2 regions of the Variovorax sp. dw_954 genome follow, and region 1 is predicted to be linked to the other one. Evidence: riboswitches for the same ligand, from Rfam matches in the RefSeq annotation. Region 1 holds a riboswitch; the other holds the start of a gene.

Region 1 (7,638 bases):
CGGCAGCGGCGCGTTCGTCAGCGCCTTGCCGGCGTCGATGTCTTCCTGGATCCATTGAGCCACCTGCGTCCAGCCGGCTTCCTGCCACAACTCGAACGGGCCCTGCTTCATGCCGAAGCCCCAGCGCATCGCGAAGTCGATGTCGCGCGCGCTTTCGGCAATGGTCGCGAGATGGATCGCGGCGTAGTGGAAGCTGTCGCGCAGGATGGCCCAGAGGAACTGGCCCTGCGGTCCTTCGCTCTCGCGCAGCAGCCGCAGGCGCTCGCCCGCGGGCTTCTTCAACATGCGGCCATAGACCTCGTCGGCCTTCTCGCCCGAGGGCACATAGTCGCCCTTGGCCAAGTCGAAGCGCAGGATGTCGCGGCCGGCCTTCTTGTAGAAGCCGCCCTTGGTCTTGTTGCCCAGCTTGCCGAGTTCCAGCAGCTTGGCCAGCACCGGCGGCGTCGCGAAGTTCGGATAGAACGGATCGCTCTTCTCGTCGAGGTTGTCCTGCAAGGTCTTGACCACGTGGGCCAGCGTGTCGAGGCCGACCACGTCCGCCGTGCGGAAGGTGCCCGAACTGGCGCGGCCCAGCTTCTTGCCGGTGAGGTCGTCGACCACGTCCGGCGTCAGGCCGAACTTCTCGACTTCCTTCAGCGTCGCCAGCAGGCCGGCAATGCCGACGCGATTGGCGATGAAGTTGGGCGTGTCGTGCGCGCGCACCACGCCCTTGCCGAGCGTGCTGGTGACGAAGGCTTCGAGCTGGTCGAGCACTTCGGGCCGGGTGGTCGGCGTGTTGATCAGCTCGACCAGGAACATGTAGCGCGGCGGGTTGAAGAAGTGAATGCCGCAGAACTGCGACTTCATGGCTTCGGGCAGCGCTTCGCTGAGCTTGGTGATCGACAGGCCCGAAGTGTTCGAGGCCAGGATCGCGTTCTTCGACACGTGCGGCGCGATCTTCTTGTACAGATCGAGCTTCCAGTCCATGCGCTCGGCGATCGCTTCGATCACGAGGTCGCATTCGCCGAGCTTGTCGAGGTGGTCGTCGTAGTTGGCGACCTCGATCAGCCCCGCGTCGGCAACGTCGCCGAGCGGCGCGGGCTTGAGCTTCTTGAGGTTGTCGATGGCACGCGTCACGATGCCGTTCTTCGCCGCGCCTTGTGCGACAGCGCCGGTCGCGTCTTTCGCGGCCAGGTCGAACAGCACCACCGGTACTCGGACGTTGACCAGGTGCGCAGCAATCTGCGCGCCCATCACGCCGGCGCCGAGCACGGCGACTTTCTTCACTTGGAATCGGGACATTGAATTTCCGTCTGATGTTTCTTACTGGACTCGCGTCCAGGTTTGCGTGCGCCCGATGCCGAGCACCGAGCCGCGCACTTCCAGCTTCTTGCCACCCTCGATGGGCGTCAGGCGCAGCGTGTAGGTCTTGCCGTTCTCGGGGTCGAGGATCTTGCCGTCTTCCCAGACGTCCTTGCCCTCAACTTTCTTCGCACCGCGGATGATCTCGAGGCCGACCATCGGCTTGCCCTTGCGGTCGTCGCTGCACTCGTCGCACACCGCGTCCTGCTTGGCCTCCTTGCGCAGCAGCTTCTCGATGCGGCCGCTCACCACGCCACCGGACTCGCTGATGCGGATCTGCGACTTGACCTCGTTGGTCTTGTCGTCGATGGTGTGCCAGGCGCCCACCGGCGTCATCTGCGCAAAGGCGCAGGCCGAGGTCATCGCGAAAAGAATGGCCGTCAGTGCAAGCTTCATGGTCGTGTCCCCTTTGTTTGTCGAAATGAAGATCAGGCCAGCGCCGCGTCGGTGTCCATCAGCACCTTGCTGCCCGTGCGCGCGTTGCGCATCAGCGTCGCGGTCTCGGTGAACAGCTTGGCGAAGTAGAAGCGCGCGGTCTGCAGCTTGCCGACGTAGAACGGGTCGGTGTTGCCCGCCGCGATTTCGCGCAGCGCCACTTGCGCCATGCGGGCGAACAGGTAGCCAAACACGAAGTGGCCCGCGACGCGCAGGTAGTCCACCGCGGCAGCGCCCACTTCATCGGGGTTCTGGAAGCCCTTGAAGCCGACTTCGGTCGTGAACTTGGTCAGCTGGTCGCCCAGCACGGCGATGGGCGTGATGAACTCGCTCATCTTCTCGTTGACTCCTTCCTCGGCCACCAGCGCGCCGACCAGTTTGCCGAACTTCTTCAGCGTGGCGCCGTTGTTGCCCAGCACCTTGCGGCCCAGCAGGTCCAGCGACTGCACGGTGTTCGTGCCTTCGTAGATCATGTTGATGCGGTTGTCGCGCACGAACTGCTCCATGCCCCATTCCGTGATGAAGCCATGGCCGCCGTAGACCTGCATGCAGGCGTTGGTCGCGATGTGGCCGTTGTCGGTGATGAAGGCCTTGACGATCGGGGTCAGCAGCGCGACCAGTTCGCCGGAGTCCTTGCGCACCTTTTCGTCGGGGTGGTGGTGTTCCTTGTCGAGCAGCAGCGTGCAGAAGACCTGCAGCGCGCGGCCGCCTTCGGCGTAGGCCTTGGCGGTCAGCAGCATCTTGCGCACGTCGGGGTGCACGATGATCGGATCGGCATCCTTGTCCTTGGCCTTCACGCCCGTCAGCGAACGCATCTGGATGCGGTCCTTGGCATAGGCCAGCGCGTTCTGGTAGGCCACTTCGGTCAGGCCCAGCGACTGGTTGCCCACGCCCAGGCGTGCGGCGTTCATCATCACGAACATCGCGGCCAGGCCCTTGTTGGGCTCGCCGACCATGGTGCCGGTAGCGCCGTCGATGGCGATCTGCGCGGTGGCGTTGCCGTGGATGCCCATCTTGTGCTCGAGGCCGGCGCAGAAGATCGGGTTGCGGTCACCCAGCGAACCGTCCGCCTTGACGTGGAACTTCGGCACCGCGAACAGGCTGATGCCCTTGCTGCCCTTGGGCGCGTCCGGCAGGCGAGCGAGCACCAGGTGGATGATGTTCTCGGCCATGTCGTGTTCGCCGGCCGAGATGAAGATCTTGTTGCCGGTGATCTTGTAGCTGCCGTCGGCCTGCGGCTCGGCCTTGGTGCGCAGCATGCCGAGGTCGGTGCCGCAATGCGGCTCGGTCAGGCACATGGTGCCGGTCCATTCGCCGGTGGTGAGCTTGGGCAGGTAGGTCTTCTTCTGCGCGTCGGTGCCGTGCGCCTGCAGGGCTTCGTAGGCGCCGTGGGAGAGGCCGGGGTACATGGTCCAGGCCTGGTTCGCGCTGTTGAGCATTTCGTAGAGGCACTGGTTCAGCACGTACGGCAGGCCCTGGCCGCCGAACTCGGTGCTGCACGAGAGCGCCGGCCAGCCGCCTTCGACGAACTGTGCGTAGGCTTCCTTGAAGCCCTTAGGCGCGGTGACTTCGTGCGTGGCCTTGTCGAGCGTGCAGCCTTCCGCGTCGCCGGAGATGTTCAGCGGGAAGGTCACTTCGGCAGCGAACTTGCCTGCTTCTTCGATGACGGCGTTGATGGTGTCGACGTCGGTTTCCGCATGCTTGGGCATGGCCTTGAATTCATCGGCGACATGGAAGACTTCATGCAGCACGAATTGCATGTCACGCAGCGGCGGGGTGTAGGAAGGCATGGACGAAAGCTCCTGAGCAGTTTCTTGGGTAAAAAGTGAATCAGCCTTCGCGCGATGGCGAGGACTGCATGGACGCGGGGCGCGGGGCTGACGGCGTAGCCGAGCGCTGGATGATGTTTCCGAAGCCTCGCCTGGCGCGCTCGATCGAACCGGGCACGTGCAGGAAGCGCGCTTCGTAGTGAGACGCAAGGATGAGTCCGTGGATCTCGAAGGCGATCTGGCGCTCGTCGGCGTCGTCGCGGAAGTGGCCTTCGGCCGTGGCCTGCTGCACCGCGCGGAACATGGCGCCCTGCCAGATGTTGACCGACTCGACCAGCGCGTCGCGCACCGGCCCCGGGCGGTCGTCGAATTCGGTGGCGCCGCTGATGTAGATGCAGCCAGAGTCGATCTCGACCGAGGTGCGCTTCATCCAGTTGTCGAACAAGGCGCACAGGCGCGGCAGTCCGCGCGGCGCCGACATGGCGGCGTAGAACACTTCCTGCTCGAAGCGGGCGTGGTATTCGCGGACCACGGAGATCTGCAGTTCCTCGCGCGAGCCGAAGTGCGCGAACACACCCGACTTGCTCATCTGCGTGAGTTCGGCCACGGCCCCTATCGACAGGCCCTCGAGCCCGATCTGTGCGGCAAGATTGAGCGCCGCATCGACGATGGCGGCCTTGGTCTGCTGGCCCTTCTGGGCGGTACGCGAGGCTTTTGCGGACGCGGCGGTGACGGACATGAGTGCTTATTCAATAAAACGAACGGTCGTGCTATTTTGCAGTGAAACCGCGTCACGCAGAAGTGCAAAGCCCCCGACTTCTGGTGGACTATTACGTGAGTGACGTCTTTTCAGGGCGGCGTGATCGGCACGGAAAAGGCGGTGCATGCCACGCCCGATGGCTACACGCTGCACTCCTCCGGGGCGGGGATGCCAAGTGCGCGCGCGTGATGTCGCAGGGCCACATCCAGGTCGATATGTCGGGTCATTCTTTGCCACCCTGTTGGCGATTCGAAGCGCCAAACCTAGAATCCAGCCCGCAGGAGAGCGAGCGGTCATGCGACCGCTCCACCGAAGGCGCAAACTCCCATGAACGCTCAGGTCGACCTTTCACGGGGTCGTGTACTGCACCCATCGATATCGCCGTCTGGAGAGCCATCGGGCACATGCCCGATGCACCGAAGGAGCAACACCCCCGCGGGCGCGGAGGTCGAAACTCTCAGGTAACAAGGACAGGGGGAGCGGCTTTTGAAATCCATTCAAAGGACCTCCCATGCGCGTGATCGTGTTGGGCGCCGGCTTGCTCGGCGTCACCTCGGCCTATTACCTTCAGAAACTCGGCCATGAAGTCACCGTGGTCGACCGGCAGGCCACGCCGGCCGCCGAAACCAGCTTTGCCAACGGCGGGCAGATCTCCGTCAGCCATGCCGAACCCTGGGCCAATCCAAGCGCCCCGATCAAGGTGCTGCAATGGCTGGGCAAGGAAGACGCGCCGCTCCTGTTCCGCATCCGCGCCGACATGCGCCAGTGGATGTGGGGCCTGCAGTTCCTGCGCGAATGCACACCGGCGCGGACGAAACACAACATCGAGCAGATCGTGCGACTGGGCACCTACAGCCGCAGCATGCTGCAGGCGCTGCGCAGCGAAACCGGCCTCGGCTACGACCAGCGCACGCAGGGCATCCTGCACTTCTACACGACGCAGAAGGAGTTCGACGGTGCACTGAAGCCGGCCGAGCAGATGCGCGCGCTGGGCTGCGAGCGCCTCGTCATTTCCGCCGACGAGGCGGTGAAGCTCGAACCCGCGCTGGCCCACATCCGTCCGCAACTGGCCGGCGCGACCTACACCGCCGAAGACGAGTCGGGCGATGCAAACCGATTCGCACGCGAACTGGTCAAGCTCTGCGAAGCGGCTGGCGTCAAGTTCCTCATGAGCCACACCGTGACGGCGATCCGCGAGGCAGGCGGCAAGGTCGAGCACGTCGAAGCCACCGACATCGAAGGCCGCTTCCAGCGCCTGCAGGCCGATGCCTATGTGATGGCGATGGGTTCGCTGAGCCCGATCTATGCCAAGCCGCTGGGCATCGAGTTGCCGATCTACCCGGCCAAGGGCTATTCGGTGACGCTGCCGGTGAAGGATGCGTCCAAGGCCTACCAGGTCTCCCTGACGGACGACGAGTTCAAGCTGGTGTTCTCGCGCTACACATCGGAGGATGGCCGCGGCGACCGCATGCGCATCGCCGGAACGGCCGAACTCAACGGCTACGACCGCGACCTCAACCGCGTTCGCTGCGAGGCGATCGTGCGGCGCGTAGAGCAACTGTTTCCAGGTGCGGGCGACACGTCCAAGGCCCAGTTCTGGACCGGCCTGCGCCCGGCGACGCCGAGCAACGTGCCGATGATCGGCAAGACGAAGCTGCCCAACTTCTTCCTCAACACGGGGCATGGCACGCTGGGTTGGACGCATGCCTGCGGGTCCGGCAAGTCGATCGCGCACATCGTGAGTGGATTGGCGCCGGAAGTCGACTTCGCATTCCAGAAATGAGCCGCCGAATGCGGACTTGAACGCACGCGAAGGTCGCGAAGAAACGCAAAAGGACGCAAAGGATTCAGAAAATTTCCGTATTCCTTTTGCGTCCTTCGCGGAACCTTCGCGTCCTCTGCGTCCGGTTCCCGTATTCAGAACCCGCTTCCGCAGGTCAGCGACTCAGAGCTTGAACGGCACAACTTCCTGCCGCTGCTCGCCCAAGCCATCGATCCCGAGCGTCATCACGTCGCCCTTCTTCAGGAACACGGCCGAGGGCTTCATGCCCATGCCGACGCCCGGCGGCGTGCCGGTGGTGATGATGTCGCCGGGCTCCAGCGTGTTGAGCTGGCTCACGTAGCTCACCAGCTTGGCGACATTGAAGATCATGGTCTTGGTGTTGCCGGTCTGCATGCGCTTGCCGTTGACGTCGAGCCACATGCCGAGCTTCTGCGGGTTGGGCACCTCGTCGCGCGTGACGAGCCATGGGCCGATCGGGCCGAAGGTGTCGAAGCCCTTGCCCTTGTCCCAGGTCAGCCCGCGCTCGAGCTGCCATTCGCGCTCGCTCACGTCGTTGATGAGGACATAGCCGGCGACGAAATCGAGTGCCTCCTTTTGCGACACCCAGCGCGCGCGCTTGCCGATGACCACGCCCAGTTCGACTTCCCAGTCGCCCTTGACCGAGCCCTTGGGCAACATCACCGGATCGTTCGGACCCTGGATGCAGCTCACGGCCTTGGTGAACACCACGGGCTCCTTGGGAATCGGCATGCCGGACTCGGCCGCATGGTCGGCGTAGTTCAGGCCGATGGCGATGAACTTGCTGGTGTTCGCCACCGGGCAACCCAGGCGCGGCTTGCCACGGACCAGCGGCAGCTTGTCGGTCTTGATCTTGCGGATCTTGGCCAGCGTAGCGTCGCCGAGCTGGGCGCCGCCCAGGTCCGGCACCACGGCGCTGAGGTCGCGCAGTTGGCCGTTGTCGTCGATCAGGCCTGGCTTTTCCTTGCCCGGATTGCCGTAGCGCACGAGTTTCATGTCGATAGTCCTTTCAGAGAGGGATGGGAAGTGTAGTCAGCGCGCTCGCGCCGCGAATCAATAGGTGGCCCGGCCGCCTGACAGGTCGAAGGTCGCGCCGGTGGAGAACGCGCAGTCCTCGGTGCAGAGCCAGGCGACCATCGATGCGATTTCCTCCGGCGTGCCGAAGCGGCCCATCGGGATCTTCGAGAGCATGAAGGCGATGTGCTCCTTCGACATCTGGTCGAAGATCGCGGTCTTCACCGCCGCCGGCGTCACGCAGTTCACGCGCACGCCGGTGCCGGACAGTTCCTTGCCGAGCGACTTGGTCAGCGCGATGACGCCGGCCTTGCTGGCGCTGTAGGCGCTGGCATTCGGATTGCCCTCCTTGCCGGCCACCGACGCGATGTTGACGATGCGCGACCAGGCCCGTTCGCGCAGGTGCGGCACCCATTCGCGGCAGCAGAGGAAGGTGCCGGTCAGATTTACGTCGATGACCTGGCGCCAGGCGTCGACGGGGTAGCTGTCCACGCTGGTGTTGGGCCCGGTGATGCCGG
Region 2 (7,638 bases), on a different contig from region 1:
GAGTTCGCGGATCCGCAGCTCGAATCGCTGTCGGCGGGGCAGAAGATGATGGTCCGCATGGGGGCTGCCAACGAGAAGCGGCTGAAGGCGAAGCTGGCGGAGTTCCGCAAGGGCGTGGCGGCGGGCGTCGTGCCGAAAGGTTGAAGGGTTGGGGGGTTGAGGGGGCCGTGGGCATGGCCGCGGGCATCCAGACCCGTCGCAAGTCACTTTCGGGGCGACTTGGCCCTTGACGGCTTCTTCTCCTCTGGCGTGACGAAGCCGATGGGCCGCTTGGGCGGGTCGGGCGGCATCGTGAGTTCGCGCAGCACGTCGAAAATCTGCCGAAGTTGAGTGCGGGTGTTCTCGGCGAAGTTGTCGTGGCGCATTTCGAGCCGCTCCACTTTCTCTTCAAGATCGGTCAGGCGCTTGGCCAGGTCCGAATGCAGCGCGCTGGCTTGGCGCAATTGGACGAAGACGCGCACGACGTAGATGCCCATTTCCACGGCCTGCGGCGAAGCCAGCACATTGGCGGCCTGGATGGCCCCGTGCTCGGTGAAGGCGTAGGGCAGTGTTCTGGAGAATTTGAGCTTGGCGAGGTGGTCACAGTTTGAGACCACCTCGGCTTTCTCGGCCGCCGTGAGCTGGAACATGAAGTCGGATGGAAAGCGCGTGGGGTTCCGCTTCACTGCCTGGTTCAGCGCCTTTGTCGGCACCCCGTAAAACTCCGCCAGATCCGCATCGATCATGACCTTGATGCCGCGAAGGATCTGGATGCGCCCCTCGATGCGTGGCAGTAGCGCGTTGCTGGTTGTTGTCGTCATATCTCTCCCTCCCCTTCCTCAAGAGTCGCCTGCCGGCTCCAGCTCCGAGATTCTTCCGATAGACCGTGATCCCCGGCTTGTCCGCGAGCCTTCCGCGCGCGGCCCCGGCGAGGCCCCTACGCTTCCTCGTACTCGCCCACCGGCACGCAGCTGCAGAACAGGTTGCGGTCGCCGTACACGTTGTCGACGCGGCCGACCGGCGACCAATACTTGTTCTGCTTGAGCGCCGCCAGCGGGAAGGCACCGAGTTCGCGCGAATAGGGGTGGGCCCATTCAGCCGACATCAGGCTCGCTGCCGTGTGCGGCGCATGCTTGAGCGGGTTGTCGTCCTTCGGCCAGACGCCTTCCTCGATGCGGCGGATCTCGCCTCGGATCGCGATCATCGCGTCGACGAAGCGGTCCAGCTCGGCCAGCGGCTCGCTCTCGGTCGGCTCGACCATCAGCGTGCCCGGCACCGGGAAACTCAGCGTCGGCGCGTGGAAGCCGTAGTCGATCAGGCGCTTGGCAACGTCTTCGGCGGTGACGCCGCTGGTGTCCTTGAGCGGTCGCAGGTCCAGGATGCATTCGTGCGCGACATGGCCGTTGGGGCTGGCGTAGAGCGTGGGGTAGTGGTCCTTCAGGCGCGAGCTGATGTAGTTGGCGCTGAGGATCGCGACCTCCGTGGCGGCCTTCAGGCCATCGGCGCCCATCATGCGGCAGTACATCCAGCTGATTGGCAGCACGGCCGCATTGCCCAGTGGCGCGGCGGACACCGCGCCGGGGCCTTGCGACGCGATGCCTGCGGTCGCATGGCCCGGCAGGAAGGGCACCAGATCCTCCACCACGCACACCGGGCCCACGCCCGGTCCGCCGCCGCCGTGCGGAATGCAGAAGGTCTTGTGCAGGTTCAGGTGGCTCACGTCGCCGCCGAAGTCGCCCGGCGCAGCCACGCCGACCAGCGCGTTCATGTTGGCGCCGTCGACATACACGCGCCCGCCGTGCGAATGCACGAGTTCGCACAGCGCCTTCACGCCGGTTTCGAACACGCCGTGCGTGCTGGGGTAGGTGATCATCACGGCGGCCAGGTTGGCGCTGTGCTTCTCGCACGCACGCTTGAGGTCGTCGAGGTCGACGTTGCCCTGCGCGTCGCAGGCCGTCACGACGACCTGCATGCCGACCATCTGTGCGCTGGCCGGATTGGTGCCATGGGCCGATGACGGAATCAGGCAGATGTTGCGCTGGCCCTCGCCGCGTGATGCATGGAAGGCCTTGATGGCCAGCAGGCCGGCGTATTCGCCCTGCGAGCCGGCATTGGGTTGCAGGCTGATGCCGGCATAGCCGGTGGCTTCGCAGAGCCAGTCGCGCAGTTGCTGGTCCAGCTCGGCATAGCCTTGGCGCTGCTCAGCCGGCGCGAACGGGTGGATGTTGGCGAATTCTGGCCAGGTGATCGGGATCATCTCGCTCGTGGCGTTGAGCTTCATCGTGCAGCTGCCCAGCGGGATCATGCTGCGGTCGAGCGCGAGGTCCTTGTCGCTCAGGCTGCGGATGTAGCGCAGCATGCCGGTCTCGCTCTTGTGCGTGTTGAACACCGGGTGCGTGAGGAAGTCGCTGGTGCGGCGCAGCTCCTCGGGGATGCGCGGCGCGACGCCTTCGGCCAGCAATTCGAAATGCGGCAGGTGCGCGTCCTTCGGCGCGAAGAGCGCCCACAGGTCTTCGACGTCGGCATAGGTGCTGGTCTCGTCGAGCGAAATGCCGAGGTGGCCCTGCAGCCGGCAGCGCAGGTTGATGTTGGCGGCAGTGGCGCGGTCGAGGATGGCCTGGGTGTCGTCGCCGGTCTGGATGGTCAGCGAATCGAAGGCGGTGGCGTTGGCCACCACGCGGCCCATCTCTTCGAGGCCCTCGGCGAGCACGGCCGTCAACGCGGCCACGCGCTGTGCGATGCGGATGAGGCCCTGGGGCCCGTGGTAGACCGCGTACATGCTCGCGATCACGGCCGGCAACACCTGCGCGGTGCAGATGTTCGACGTGGCCTTCTCACGGCGGATGTGTTGTTCGCGCGTCTGCAGCGCGAGGCGGTAGGCGGGCGCGCCATGCACATCGACGCTGACGCCGACCAGCCGGCCCGGCAGCGAGCGCTTGAATTCGTCGCGGCAGGCCAGGTAGGCCGCGTGCGGGCCGCCGTTGCACATCGGCATGCCGAAGCGCTGCGTGGTGCCGCAGACGATGTCGGCATCCCATTCGCCGGGGGGCGCGAGCAGCGTGAGCGCGAGCAGGTCGGCCGCGACGCACAGCGCGGCATTGTTGGCATGCGCGTGGCCGGCCAGCGGGCGCAGGTCATGCACCTGGCCGGTGGTGCCGGGATATTGCGCCAGCACACCGAAGAAGTCGCCGCTCGCCATCAGGTGCGGCAGGGTTTCGGTCGCGGTGCTGATCTTGATCTCGATGCCCAGCGGCGCGGCGCGCGTCCTGATGACCTCGATGGTCTGCGGATGGCAGTCACCCGCCACCAGGAACACGTTGCTCTTGCTCCTGACGCTGCGCTTGGCCAGCGTCATGGCCTCGGCCGCGGCGGTGGCTTCGTCGAGCATCGACGCATTGGCGATGGCCATGCCGGTGAGGTCGCAGACCATGGTCTGGAAGTTCAGCAGCGCTTCCATGCGACCCTGCGAGATTTCGGCCTGGTAGGGCGTATAGGCGGTGTACCAGGCCGGGTTCTCGAGGATGTTGCGCAGGATCACGCCCGGCGTGTGCGTGCCGTAGTAGCCCTGCCCGATGAAGTTGCGTGCGACCTTGTTCTTCGACGCCATGGCCTTGAGTTCGGCCAGCGCGGCGGCCTCGGTGATGGCGGGCGGCAGGTCCATCGGCGCCGAGCGGCGGATGGCCGGCGGCACGATGCCGTCGATCAATTCCTCGCGCGTGGCATGGCCGATGACGGGCAGCATGCGCGCCTCGTCGGCGGCTTCGATGCCGATGTGGCGCGCGACGAACTCTTCGGCGTTCTCGAGTTGGCGCAGGGAGGGCAGGGCGTTGGGCATTGGCGTGTTCTTGTCAGGGGGCGGGGGAATGCGGGAACGGGAACCGAACGCAGAGGTCGCGAAGGTTTCGCAGAAGTCGCAAGAGGACTTCCAGGAAAATCTCTGTCTTCTTTTGCGACCTTTGCGAAACCTTTGCGACTTCTGCGTTCGGCTGTCCGCGTTGGGTCTTTCGCGTCCGGCCGTCCGCATTCAGCGGCGGTAGATCAAGCCTCCGCCGCAAACTTGTCGTAGGCGGTCGAATCCATAAGCGCATCCAGCTGCAAGGAATCGCTCAGCTTGACCTTGAAGAACCAGCCGGCCGCGAGCGGATCGGTGTTGGCGAGCGACGGGTCGGCGCGCAGGGCTTCGTTGACTTCGGTGATCTCGCCCGACACGGGCATGAACACGTCGGCAGCGGCCTTGACCGACTCGACCACGCCGGCCACTTCGCCTTGCGCAAAGGTCTTGCCAACTTCGGGCAGGTCGACGAACACCACGTCGCCGAGCGCGTCCTGCGCGTGCACGGTGATGCCGACGGTGACGGCATCGCCGCCGGTGGATTGGACCCACTCATGGTCCTGGGTGTACTTGACGGTCATGAAGAAAGCTCCTGCAAAAAAATCTGGCGAACCTTGGGGAAATCAGCCGCGGAAATAGCGCGTCGGCACGAAGGGCATGGTGGTCACTTCCATCGGCACGGGCTTGCCGCGCACGATGGCCTGGATGCGGGTGCCGGGCTCGGAAAAGGCCGTGGCCACGTAGGCCATGGCGATCGGACGGTCGGCCGTCGGGCCGAGCAGGCCGCTGGTCACCTTGCCGATGAGATGGCCTTCGAAGGATTGCAGCTCGGTGCCGTCGCGCACCGGTACGCGCTCCAGCGCCACCAGGCCGACGCGCTTGCGCGTGAGCGTCTTCTGGTCGACGTGGCCGGCCAGGTCGCTGGCCACGGCCAACTGCGCGAGGATCTTCTCTGCTCCCGGAAAGCCGCCTTCGCGCGTGCCCCCGGCGCGGCGCACCTTCTGCATCGCCCAGTTGAGCGAGGCCTCGACCGGCGTGGTGGTGGTGTCGATGTCATTCCCGTAGAGGCACAGGCCGGCTTCGAGGCGCAGCGAATTGCGGGCGCCGAGGCCGATGGGCTTGACCTCGGGTTGCGCCAGCAACAGGCGGGCGAGTGCGTCGGCGTCGCTTGCGGCCACCGAGATCTCGAAGCCGTCTTCCCCGGTGTAGCCGCTGCGCGTCACGAAAGCCGGGATCGAGCCGATCTGCACGGCGCCGCCGGTCATGAAGACGTAGCGCTCGACACCCGGCGACAGCCGCGCCAGCGTGGCGGCGGCCTGCGGGCCTTGCAGCGCGAGCAGCGCGTGGTCGGGCAGCGGCTGCACCGAGCAGCGCCCGCCGATCCTTGCCGTGATGTGCGCGATGTCGGCTGCCTTGCAGGCCCCGTTCACGATCACGAAGAGCGAGTCCATGCCTTCGTTGAAGAACATCAGGTCGTCGAGGATTCCGCCGTTGTCGTCGAGCAGCAGGCCGTAGCGCTGCTTACCCGGCGCCAGGCCGATCACGTCGACCGGCATCAGCGTCTCGAAGGCGGCCGCCGCGTCCGGGCCGACGAGCCGCAATTGCCCCATGTGCGAGATGTCGAAGAGGCCGGCGGCTTCGCGCGTGTGCTTGTGTTCGGCCATGAGGCCGGCCGGGTATTGAACCGGCATCGAGTAGCCCGCGAAGGGCACCATGCGCCCGCCAAGCTCGACGTGGAGGTCGTTCAGCGGTGTCTTGAGAAGTTCAGCGGAGGTGTCGGATGGAGTGGCCATGAGGCTTGGTTCCGGTGGGGCAGTCGAGTTCCATGGCAAATGCCACGGGCACTCCTGCTGTCCGCTTTACCTGAGAGATTCGCCCCACGATCGGGGTTTGCTCCTTCGGTGGACCGCCTGGTTGCGCGGTCTCTCTCCAGCAAGAAAACGCCCGTTGGAGCGGGCGCCTTGTCAGTCCTTTTGCCTGAGCGTTCGGACCCATTCTTTAGGGGGCCTGCGCCTTCGGCGGTCCCGTTGCCGGGGCGCTCTCCTGACCGGCGGAATTCTACTGTCAGGCCGCCACGGGCAGGATCACCGCGTCGGGATTTTCACGGACGTAGTCGCGCAGGATGGCGTCGATGCTCTCGTCGGCATACAGGCCCAGGTCGCGCGCGCGCACCCATTCGAAGCGGCCCGGCCAGCCGCTGATGATCTCGGTGATGGTGCGGTCGAGCCGCATGTCCAGCAGGTCGGTGGCGGCGGCGCCGCCGATGCGGTGCAGCGCCTGGACCATCTCGTCGACGCTGACGCACAAGGATGGGAGGTTGACGGCGGTGCGTGGCCCCCATTTGGCGTGTGGTGCGGTCGCGGCGCAGATCAGCCCCTCGATGGTGCGTGCGGGCGACGAGAGCGCCACCATCGTTTCCGGCGGCACGGGGCAGCGCGAGGGCAGCCCGGCCAGCGGCTCGCGGAACATGCCGCTGAGGAAGCCCGACGCGGCGCCGTTGGGCTCGCCCGGCCGCACCGCCACGGTCATGAGGCGCACGCTGCGCGCGTGGACGTAGCCCTTGCGCCCGTAGTCGGCCACGAGCTGCTCGCCGATGAACTTCTGCGTGCCGTAGCTGGTCTGCGGCGTGGGCAGCGTGTCGTCCTCGATCACATGGGGCAGGGGCGCGCCGTACACGGCCAGGGAACTCGCGTACACGAGCAGCGGCCGCGTGTGCTGGGCCCGGCAGGCCTCCAGCAGGGCATAGGTCGCCAGGAAATTGCTGCGCATGCCGAGTTCGAAGTCGGCCTCGGACTCGCCGCTCACGGCGGCGGCCAGGTGGAACACCACCGCCGTCTCCGGCGGAAGGGCGCGCTGCGGACTGTCCGGGGCCAGCAGCTCGCACAGGTCGCCGACGATCACGTTCACCCGGGGATGGCTCGCCAGGTCGTCCGGTGGCTGCACCCGGTCGACCAGCGTGAGCGTGCCGAGGCGATGCTCCTTGCCGCCGCCGACGCCAAGGGAGCCCCTGGCCAGCAGCTTGCGCGCCAGTCGCGCCCCGAGGAAGCCCGCGCCGCCGGTGATCACGATTTGCATCGGTAGTTCTCCTGTCCTGCCAGCTTAAAACGATGTCATAGCGCATCGCCTCCCTTCTGTGAAGCAGGAAACACGCCGATACAAAATGTAAACAAAAAACGCGCCGTGCGGGCGCGTTCTGGCGGGAGAGCGAGGGGTAGCTACTACATGCCGACGTAGTTGGGTCCGCCGCCGCCTTCCGGCGTGACCCAGACGATGTTCTGGGTCGGATCCTTGATGTCGCAGGTCTTGCAGTGCACGCAGTTCTGCGCATTGATCTGCAGGCGCTGCTTGCCGGCGTCACCGTCGGGCACGAACTCGTAGACGCCGGCGGGGCAGTAGCGCGACTCGGGGCCGGCGAACTTGGCCAGATTGACGTTGACCGGCACTGACGCGTCCTTCAGCGTCAGGTGGGCCGGCTGGTGCTCCTCGTGGTTGGTGTTGCTGATGAACACGCTGGAGAGGCGGTCGAAGGTGAGCTTGCCGTCGGGCTTCGGGTAGACGATGGGCTCGCACTCGGCAGCCGGCTTGAGCGCGAGGTGATCGGGCTTGTCGCGGTGCAGGGTCCATGGCACGTGGCCCTTCAGGAGGAACTGCTCGACGCCGTTCATCAGCGTTGCGACACCCAGGCCCTTCTTGAACCAGCTCTTGAAGTTGCGCGCCTTGTACAGCTCCTTGTAGAGCCAACTCTTCTCGAACGCGGCAGGGTAGGCCGTGAGTTCGTCGTGCTGGCGGCCCGCTTGCAGCGCGGCGTAGGCCGCTTCGGCGGCCAG

What was found. Region 1 has a riboswitch for glycine ahead of HB681_RS00965 (D-amino acid dehydrogenase). Riboswitches for the same ligand answer to the same signal wherever they lie in the genome.
Region 2: another riboswitch for glycine. It lies ahead of gcvT (glycine cleavage system aminomethyltransferase GcvT); the one in region 1 lies ahead of HB681_RS00965 (D-amino acid dehydrogenase).

The regions. Positions count from the first base shown of each region.
Region 1 is NZ_JAAVVD010000001.1:205,410-213,047, reverse strand. Features, by position in the region: gene HB681_RS00985 (3-hydroxyacyl-CoA dehydrogenase/enoyl-CoA hydratase family protein) at 1-1,281, opposite strand, end outside; gene HB681_RS00980 (DUF2147 domain-containing protein) at 1,303-1,737, opposite strand; gene HB681_RS00975 (acyl-CoA dehydrogenase C-terminal domain-containing protein) at 1,770-3,566, opposite strand; gene HB681_RS00970 (TetR/AcrR family transcriptional regulator) at 3,607-4,284, opposite strand; glycine riboswitch at 4,574-4,668, shown strand; glycine riboswitch at 4,681-4,789, shown strand; gene HB681_RS00965 (D-amino acid dehydrogenase) at 4,817-6,088, shown strand; gene HB681_RS00960 (fumarylacetoacetate hydrolase family protein) at 6,251-7,102, opposite strand; gene HB681_RS00955 (SDR family NAD(P)-dependent oxidoreductase) at 7,160-7,638, opposite strand, start outside.
Region 2 is NZ_JAAVVD010000002.1:323,908-331,545, forward strand. Features, by position in the region: gene HB681_RS04640 (DUF3014 domain-containing protein) at 1-144, shown strand, start outside; gene HB681_RS04645 (ORF6N domain-containing protein) at 204-800, opposite strand; gene gcvP (aminomethyl-transferring glycine dehydrogenase) at 917-3,814, opposite strand; gene gcvH (glycine cleavage system protein GcvH) at 4,018-4,392, opposite strand; gene gcvT (glycine cleavage system aminomethyltransferase GcvT) at 4,435-5,604, opposite strand; glycine riboswitch at 5,652-5,754, opposite strand; glycine riboswitch at 5,767-5,867, opposite strand; gene denD (D-erythronate dehydrogenase) at 5,876-6,886, opposite strand; gene HB681_RS04670 (electron transfer flavoprotein-ubiquinone oxidoreductase) at 7,030-7,638, opposite strand, start outside.